2 linked regions of the Desulfofalx alkaliphila DSM 12257 genome follow. The protein of the gene in region 1 binds, or shares a complex with, the protein of each later gene. Links are inferred from orthologs where the notes say so. Each region holds a gene or a part of one and is shown on either strand. Other genes may lie near its edges.

What was found.
Region 2: the proteins of secY (region 1) and secA are in contact, whole or in part, in a crystal structure (PDB 3DIN), measured with the Thermotoga maritima proteins. The link is inferred for Desulfofalx alkaliphila DSM 12257 from one-to-one orthologs. Residues at the interface, in WP_004081795.1 of Thermotoga maritima: Glu108, Gly109, Glu110, Glu111, Ala236, Glu237, Arg238, Arg239, Ile240, Thr241, Ile242, Gln243, Tyr244, Ala245, Arg246, Arg247, Val248, Thr249, Gly250, Arg251, Arg252, Val253, Tyr254, Gly256, Ala257, Ser258, Thr259, Tyr260, Leu261, Pro262; in WP_004082002.1 of Thermotoga maritima: Glu261, Ala262, Arg263, Lys300, Ala301, Arg302, Thr303, Ile304, Ile305, Leu323, Tyr324, Asp325, Pro326, Val329, Ser330, Tyr333, Ile336, Lys340, Phe345, Val349, Glu363, Phe364, Tyr374, Ser375, Gly376, Gly377, Glu393, Ile395, Thr482, Ser483.

The regions. Positions count from the first base shown.
Region 1 is NZ_JONT01000027.1:11,924-14,935, reverse strand. Bases 1-2,850 are described here. They hold secY (preprotein translocase subunit SecY), read left to right. Parts: upstream 1-720; coding sequence 721-1,980; downstream 1,981-2,850. Other genes in these bases: BR02_RS0111340 (KOW domain-containing RNA-binding protein), read left to right, coding at 2,779-2,850; map (type I methionyl aminopeptidase), read left to right, coding at 1,991-2,737; rplO (50S ribosomal protein L15), read left to right, coding at 279-719; rpmD (50S ribosomal protein L30), read left to right, coding at 86-265; rpsE (30S ribosomal protein S5), read left to right, coding at 1-75. In the rest of the region: more of BR02_RS0111340, read left to right, coding at 2,851-3,012. UniProt on the Escherichia coli protein: The central subunit of the protein translocation channel SecYEG. Consists of two halves formed by TMs 1-5 and 6-10.
Region 2 is NZ_JONT01000003.1:15,696-21,478, forward strand. Bases 2,545-5,783 are described here. They hold secA (preprotein translocase subunit SecA), read right to left. Parts: upstream 5,403-5,783; coding sequence 2,745-5,402; downstream 2,545-2,744. Other genes in these bases: hpf (ribosome hibernation-promoting factor, HPF/YfiA family), read right to left, coding at 5,510-5,783. Also shown: BR02_RS0102960 (transketolase), read right to left, coding at 1-588; BR02_RS0102965 (YitT family protein), read right to left, coding at 612-1,457. UniProt on the Escherichia coli protein: Required for protein export, interacts with the SecYEG preprotein conducting channel.

The DNA of each region.
Region 1 (3,012 bases):
GCACTGTCAAGACTGAAAACACCTGAAGAGGTGGCACGCCTAAGAGGAAAAACGGTTGAAGAACTGTTAGGTTAGGAGGGCGATTATGGCCAAGTTAAAAATCACTCTGGTGAGAAGCCCAATCGGCCAGAACGAAAAACAACGTATCACTGTAAAAACACTGGGTTTAAGAAAATTAAACAGCTCAGTGATTCATGAAGACACCCCTCAGATTAGAGGAATGGTGAATAAGGTATTACACTTAGTTAAAGTAGAAAATGCGTAAAGGAGGTGCGCCGGTGAAACTGCACGAATTAAAACCTGCTCCTGGGGCAAGGAAAAAAGCAATCCGTAAGGGTAGAGGCATTGCCACAGGGAAGGGAAAGACTGCCGGGCGTGGGCATAAAGGTCAAAAGGCTCGTTCCGGAGGTGGAGTAAGGCCAGGTTTTGAAGGTGGTCAAATGCCTTTGCAGCGCCGCTTACCCAAACGCGGATTTACAAATATTTTTAGAAAAGAAATTATTGCCATTAACGTAGACCAACTAAACAAATTTGACAATGGAACAGTGGTAACACCAGAACTGCTTAAAGAAACCGGTGTGATTAAAAAAGTAGCAGACGGAGTGAAAATATTAGGTGACGGTAATTTAGAGAAAAACCTTACAGTTCGGGCAAATGCCTTTAGCAAGTCGGCAGCCGAAAAAATTGCCGCCGCCGGCGGAACTGCAGAGGTGATCTAGCTTGCTGGATAGCTTAAGAAACGCTTTTAAGGTTTCGGAACTGAAAAACAAGTTGCTGTTTACATTGGCGATGCTGTTAGTGTTCAGGGTGGCAGCACATATACCGGTGCCCGGGGTAGACCCCAGCCTATTTAAGGAACTGGCTCAAAGCAACATGCTGTTCGGTTTTTTTGATGTTATATCCGGAGGCGCCTTTGCAAATATTTCAGTGGTTGCCATGGGGATATTCCCCTATATTAACGCATCAATTATCATGCAACTGTTAACTGTTGTTATACCAAGGTTAGAGCAACTGGCCAAAGAAGGCGAAGAAGGACGTAAGAAAATAACCCAGTACACCAGGTACTTTACTGCGGTGCTTGCCTTTATTCAGGCCATTGGTCTGTCCATTTACCTAAAAGCAGCCTTGGCCAATCCGGGTCCCTTTGCCTACATTGCAGTGGCCATTACGCTAACTGCCGGTACCGTCTTCTTAATGTGGCTCGGTGAGCAAATTACTGAAAAGGGTATTGGCAACGGTATATCTTTGATAATATTTGCCGGTATTGTTTCAGGCATTCCCGGTGCAGTTATGTATCTAAGTGAGGCGCTGGTTGTGGGTACCATTAGTATTCTGAGTGTACTGGCGCTAATCGTAATAGGTTTGCTGGTAATAGCCGGAATAGTGGTTGTTCATCAAGGTCAGCGGAGAATACCGGTGCAATATGCGAAAAGGGTAGTTGGTCGTCGGGTTTACGGCGGGCAAACAACTCACCTGCCCTTGAGGGTTAACCAGGCCGGTGTAATTCCTGTGATTTTTGCGTCGTCACTGCTGATGTTCCCTGAGCAACTTGCCCAGTGGTTTGGTGGCGCTAAATTTGGGCAGTGGTATACTACCTACCTTGGTTTTGGTACCATTCCCAACACCGTAGTTTATGCCCTGCTGATTATGGGATTCACTTACTTCTATACCGCCATTATTATGAACCCCGTTGATATGGCAGATAACATTAAAAGGCATGGTGGATTTATTCCGGGCATGAGACCCGGACGCCCCACTGCAGAATACATTTCCAAAGTAATGAGCAGAATTACCTTGGCAGGGGCGGTATTCCTGGCCTTGATTGCCATAATGCCAAACTTTGTAATGGCGGCAACTAAGATACCGGGCATATGGTTTGGCGGTACCTCACTGTTAATTGTGGTAGGGGTTGCCCTTGATACCATGAAACAAATTGAATCACAACTATTAATGCGCAGTTATCAAGGATTCATTAAGTAGGATGATATAAATGATTACCTGCAAATCTGAAAAAGAACTAGGCTACATGCGTGATGCCGGTAAACTTGTGGCCCTAACCTTTAAAGAGCTGGAAAAGGCTGTGAAACCCGGGGTTACCACAAAAGACCTTGACACCATAGCGGAAGACTTTATTGTCAAAAACGGTGCAAACCCGGCTTTTAAGGGCTTATACGGGTTTCCGGCCACCATATGTGCTTCAGTAAACGAAGAAGTTGTTCATGGTATCCCTGGTTTAAGAAAATTGGATAGTGGAGATATTATTAGTATTGACCTTGGAGCAGAAATAAATGGCTATTTTGGAGACAGTGCCCGTACACTGCCGGTGGGTGATGTAAGTGATGAAGCACTGGAACTGATGCGGGTGACAGAGCAAGCACTGTATATAGGAATTGACTATGCTGTGGACGGGAATCGCCTATCGGACATATCCCATGCCATACAAAGCTATGCGGAAGGCCATGGATATTCAGTGGTTCGAGACTATGTGGGCCATGGAATAGGCAGTAAACTGCACGAAGAGCCTCAGGTACCTAACTACGGACGTCCCGGGCGTGGGCCTCGGCTTAAAGAAGGTATGACATTGGCCATAGAACCAATGGTTAATGTAGGCACATTTGAAGTGCAAACCCTTCCCAACAACTGGACAGTGGTCACCAAAGACAACAAATTGTCGGCCCACTTTGAGCACACTATTGCCATTACAGATGATGTACCTGAGATTTTAACCAGGCTGTAAAAACAGCGGGCCACGGACCGAAAGTTTGTGGGGGTGCGAGGTTGAAAGAAGAAGCGTTTGAAATGGGTCAATTAGTTTGCTCAACCGCAGGGCGGGATAAAGACACACTTTATTTAATCCTTAAGGTGGGAGACAATAATTGTTTATGGGTTGCTGACGGCACAAACCGGAGAGTTGAAAACCCTAAAAAGAAAAACATCAAACATTTAAAAATATTGCCCCATGTATCTGGACTGGTCAATGAAAAGATTAACGCAGGTGAACGGGTAAATAAC
Region 2 (5,783 bases), on another replicon or contig:
CGGCTCCGGAGACATTACTTCTTCAATGTTGCCGTCAATTTGCATTTTATTGTGATCCAAAAAGGCGGTAAGGTTGTCCAACTTATAGTGGGCCGCGGCCATGGCCGCCTCCCAAATTTGGCCTTCCTGTATTTCGCCGTCACCCAGTAACACATAGACCCGAAAATCCTTTTTATCCAATTTGCCGGCCAGGGCCATTCCGTTGGCCACAGACAGGCCTTGGCCCAATGAGCCGGTGGACATATCCACACCGGGCACCTTCCTCATATCCGGGTGGCCCTGCAGCTTGCTGCCCAGCTTGCGCAGCGTCTTTAGGTCTTCCACAGGAAAAAAACCCCGCTCTGCCAGGGCGGCATAAAGCACCGGAGCCCCGTGCCCCTTACTTAACACAAATCTGTCCCGGTCGGGGTTTTGCGGATCTTCCGGGTCCACCCTCATCACCTTAAAGTACAACGCAGCAACAAGGTCCGCTGCCGAGAGCGACCCCCCGGGGTGGCCCGAACCGGCTTCTCCCAGCATGGTAACAATATGCCGGCGTATTGCCTTTGCCTTATCCTCTAACTGCACCGTCATTTTTTTAACCTCCATCTACCTTTAGTATTTGGCAAATATTATTTTACCGTCATTTTACTAAATCCTTCACCGATTACTTCATGCACATCCGCTAATATCATAAAGGCCCGGTGATCGGCCCGATGAACAATTTCTTTAAATTTAGAAACCTCACTGCGGTGTACCACCGACAAGAGCACCTGGCGGTTACTGCCCATGAACATTCCCCTGGCCGGCCAGGCGGTGGCACCCCGGCCCATTTCTTTTAAAATGGTATCGGCCATGGCCTGCGGTTGATTGGTGATAATTATAAATGCTTTGGCATAAGAAAAACCCTCTTGCACCAGGTCTATCACCCGGGCCACAATAAAAAGCGTGATCAGGGCGTACAAGGGCAGCTCCCAAGATCGGAATGCAAGGCCGGCACTGAGCACCACCAGGGCATCCAACATAAAAACCAGCTGGCCAATATTACGGCCGGTATAGGAGCGCAAAATTGCCGCCGCCAAATCGGTGCCCCCGGTGGTGCCTTTATTGCGAAACACCAGACCTATTCCCAATCCCACCAGGAGGCCGCCATAAATGCTGGCCAAGAGCAAATTTTCAGTGGGCACCGGTAAAAAGGGGGCCGATGCGTCAACCAGCACTGCCAGCGCCACCGTTCCAAACAAGGTGCGATAACCGGTGTGCCTGCCCAGCCGAATGACACCAAAAATGAATAAGGGCAGGTTCATTGCCAGCATGGCTACACCAACCGGCGCCTTCACTAAATGATGCAGTATAATGGCAATGCCGCTTACGCCGCCCGATGCAATTTTATTGGGTACCAGAAATAAATTTAAGCCCAGCGTTAATATTATTACCCCGGTCAACACTCCTATGTAACCACTGATAGCCCTAAGCATTAGCCTTCACCTCGTACAGCTGCACTTAAGGCTATATATTTCCCAGATTCTGCCCACAAATTGCAAAATCCTTCTAAGTTAAAACAAAATTCGACTTAATCCAGTGCAAAGAAAAAAAGGCGGGCCCGCCGGCCCGCCACTGCTACTTTTCCTGGGCCCCTTTGGCCCTTTCCTTTAAAAAGGCGGTGATAAAAGGATCAATATAACCGTTCATCACCTGCTCCACATTGCCCGTTTCCACATTGGTACGGTGATCCTTTACCAGGCTGTAGGGGTGAAATACATAAGAACGGATTTGGCTGCCCCAGGCTATTTCCTGGTGGTCGTTTCTCATTTCAGCCAGCTGCTGTTCCCGCCTTTGCATTTCCAAATCCAGCAGCTTCGCCCTTAGCATTTTCATGGCCGCATTGCGGTTGGTCAGCTGTGAGCGCTCATTCTGACAACTAACCACAATGCCGGTGGGCAGGTGGGTGATGCGCACCGCAGAATCGGTCTTATTGACGTGCTGTCCGCCGGCACCCCCGGCACGGAAGGTGTCTATTTTTATTTCATCGTCTTTAATTTCAATATCCACATCATCATCGGCCTGGGGCATCACATCCACCGAGGCAAAGGAGGTGTGTCTCCGTCCGCCGGTATCAAAGGGGGAAATGCGCACCAAACGGTGCACACCCTTTTCCGAGCGCAAATAGCCAAAGGCATTGGGGCCGCTGATTTCCACCGTGGCGCTTTTCACCCCGGCCTCGTCTCCGGGCAGCAGGTCTAAAACGGTCACCCGGTAGTTGTGATTTTCCGCCCAGCGGGTATACATGCGCAGCAGCATTTCAACCCAGTCTTGGGCTTCGGTGCCCCCGGCCCCGGCGTGCAGGGCAATAATGGCATCACCCCGGTCGTAATCGCCGGACAGCAGCACCTCCAGCTCGGTCTTTTCCACCTCTTTTAACAGCCGGCTGTATTCCCGCCGGGCTTCCTTTACCACCTCGGCGTCGTCCTCTTCCTCACCCAGTTCCAGCAGCACAATTAAGTCATCGGCCTGCTGCTGCAAGTGCTTAAAGGAAGATAATTGGTCCTTTAAGTGGGACAGCTTTTGGCTTACCTTTTGGGCCTTGTCCTGGTCGTCCCAAAAACCGGGGGCCATCATTTGCTGCTCCAGTTTTTCTACTTGGGCAGCCTTGCCATCGATGTCAAAGGGAAACCCTCAAATCCGCAATGCGATTTTGTAAGGAATTAATATCACGTTTAAGTTCAGGGTACATTCATTTGATCCTCCAAATAATTCAAAGTAAATTAATCCTTGTTGGCACAGCACTTCTTATATTTCTTACCGCTGCCGCAGGGACAGGGTTCGTTTCTGCCCACCTTGGGCTCACGGCGCACCGGTCGGGCGGGGGCTTCTTCCTGGTACTTGTTTTCTACCGTTTTGCGCTGCTGCTGTTCCGGCTCCGGCCTTTTAACCACATCCACCCTAAAGATATAGCGCACCACGCCCTCTTGGATGCTGTCAACCATGTTTTGGAACATTTCATAGCCTTCAAACTTATACTCGGTGACGGGGTCACGCTGGCCGTAGCCCCTTAGGCCAATGCCCTCCCGCAGTTGATCCATGGCATCCAGGTGATCCATCCACTTTTCGTCCACCATGCGCAGCAATACCATCCGCTCAATTTCCCGCAGTGTTTCGGCACCCAGTTCCTCTTCCCGCTTTTCATAGGCTTCCAAGCTCTTTTGGGTCAACATATCCACCAGCTGCCGGCGCTCTATTTCCATGTCATCTATATCGCTTAACTTAATGTCATGGTTAGGCAGGTATAACTGGTCGGCGTGATTCAGCAGTCCTTCCCTATCCCACTCTTCGGGGTAAACCCCCTCGGGGCAGAAGGTATCCACCGAATTTTGTACCGTGCGGGCAATCATTTCTTTCACGTTTTCCTTCATGTTTTCCCCGGTGAGTACCCGGCGCCGCTGATCATACATTATCTCCCGCTGCTGGTTCATCACGTCGTCAAACTGAAGCACGTGTTTACGGATGCTAAAGTTACGGCTTTCCACCCGCTTTTGGGCAGTTTCTATGGACCTGCTCACCATATTGTGTTCAATGGGGGTGTCTTCCTCTAGGCCTAACTTCTCCATTAAACCGGCAATGTTGTCAGAGCCGAACAGTCTTAGCAGGTCATCTTCCAGGGATACATAAAACTGACTGGTGCCGGGGTCCCCTTGGCGTCCGGCACGGCCGCGCAGCTGGTTGTCAATGCGGCGGCTGTCGTGGCGCTCGGTGCCAATGACATATAGGCCGCCCAATTCAACAACCTTTTGATGTTCCTTGTCGGTTTGTTCCTTATATTTCTTAATGAGCTGCCGATACATTTCCCGGTGCTCCGGCTCCACCGTTAAATCTCCCGACTCAATATCTATACCATTTTTACGCATTTCTGCCTGGGCCAGAAACTCCGGGTTACCGCCTAAAATAATGTCGGTACCGCGGCCGGCCATGTTGGTGGCAATGGTCACCGCACCCAATCGGCCTGCCTGGGCCACAATTTCCGCTTCCTGGTCATGGTGTTTAGCATTTAGCACCTGGTGCTTAATGCCCCGTTTTTTCAGCATTTGCGACAGCAGCTCAGATACTTCAATGGATATGGTGCCCACCAGCACCGGCTGCCCGGTTTGGTGCCGCTCCGCTATTTTCTCAACCACCGCCCGGTACTTGGACTCTTGGCTTTTATACACCACATCGGGCAGGTCTTTTCTAATCATCGGCTTGTTAGTGGGGATAACCACCACATCCAGGCCGTAAATTTTGCGAAATTCCTCTTCCTCCGTTAACGCCGTACCGGTCATGCCGGCAATCTTCTTGTACATTCTAAAATAGTTTTGGAAGGTGATGGTGGCCAGGGTTTGGGATTCACGCTCAATTTTCACACCTTCCTTGGCCTCAATGGCCTGGTGTAAACCGTCGCTGTAGCGGCGGCCAAACATCAAACGGCCGGTGAACTCATCCACTATCACCACTTGGCCGTCCCTTATCACATAATCCCGGTCCCTCTTCATTAAGGCGTGGGCCTTTAGAGCCTGGTTCAAATGGTGGTTTAACTCCATATGCACATCATCATACAGGTTTTCCAGGCCCAGCATTTTTTCCACCTTGGTCACACCCTCTTCGGTGAGGACGACGGAATTGGCCTTTTCATCCACGCTGAAATCTGCATCCCTTTTCAGCTTGGGCACCAACTGGGCCATCCGATAGTAGAGGTCGGTGGGCTTGTCAGACTGGCCGGAAATAATTAAGGGTGTTCTGGCCTCGTCAATTAAAATACTGTCCACCTCGTCCACAATGGCATAATTTAGTTCCCGCTGCACCAATTGCTTGGGATGCAGCGCCATGTTATCCCTTAAATAATCAAAGCCAAACTCGTTGTTGGTGCCGTAAGTTATATCACAAAGGTAAGAGTTGCGCCGGGTATCCCAGTCCAAGCCGTGTACCACCAGGCCCACAGACAAGCCTAAGAAACGGTATATCTGCCCCATCCACTCACTGTCCCGGCGGGCCAGGTAATCGTTTACCGTCACCACATGCACACCCTTACCGCTAAGGGCGTTCAAGTAGACCGGCAGGGTTGCCACCAGCGTTTTACCTTCCCCGGTCTTCATCTCGGCAATGCGCCCCTGGTGCAACACCACACCGCCCATAATTTGCACATCGTAATGGCGCATGCCCAGCACCCGTTTCGATGCCTCCCGCACCACCGCAAAGGCCTCGGGCAAAATATCATCCAGGGTTTCCCCTGAGGCCAAGCGGTTTTTAAACTCCGCAGTTTTGGCCTGTAATTCAGGGTCAGATAATTTTTCTATCTTGGGCTCAAAGCTGTTTACATCCTCAACCACCCGGTCTAATTTTTTTACCTCCCGGGCGTTGTCGTCAAACAGCGATTTCAAAAATTTTAGCATTTTAAAGAAGTACACCTCGCATAAAAGAGGAACCTATGATAGGTTCCTCTTCCAGAATATCAAAAACTATTTTACCATTAACAGTAAATAACTGCAAGCTGCAGCTTTTATTTGAATTCCGGCTCTATTAAGCCGTAGTTGCCATCCTTACGCAGGTAGACCACATTTACCTGCTCGGTTTCTGCGTTAGAAAAAACAAAGAAGCTGTGGCCCAAAAGGTTCATCTGCATAATAGCTTCATCAACGGGCATAGGCTTGATGGCAAAGCGCTTGGTCTTAACCACCTTGGGGCCGTCCTCTGCGGGTTCACCGGCCGGCGCTTTTACCACCTTGTCGCCGCCATTGCGCCCCCGTTTTCCTAACTTGCCCTTGTACTTTTCA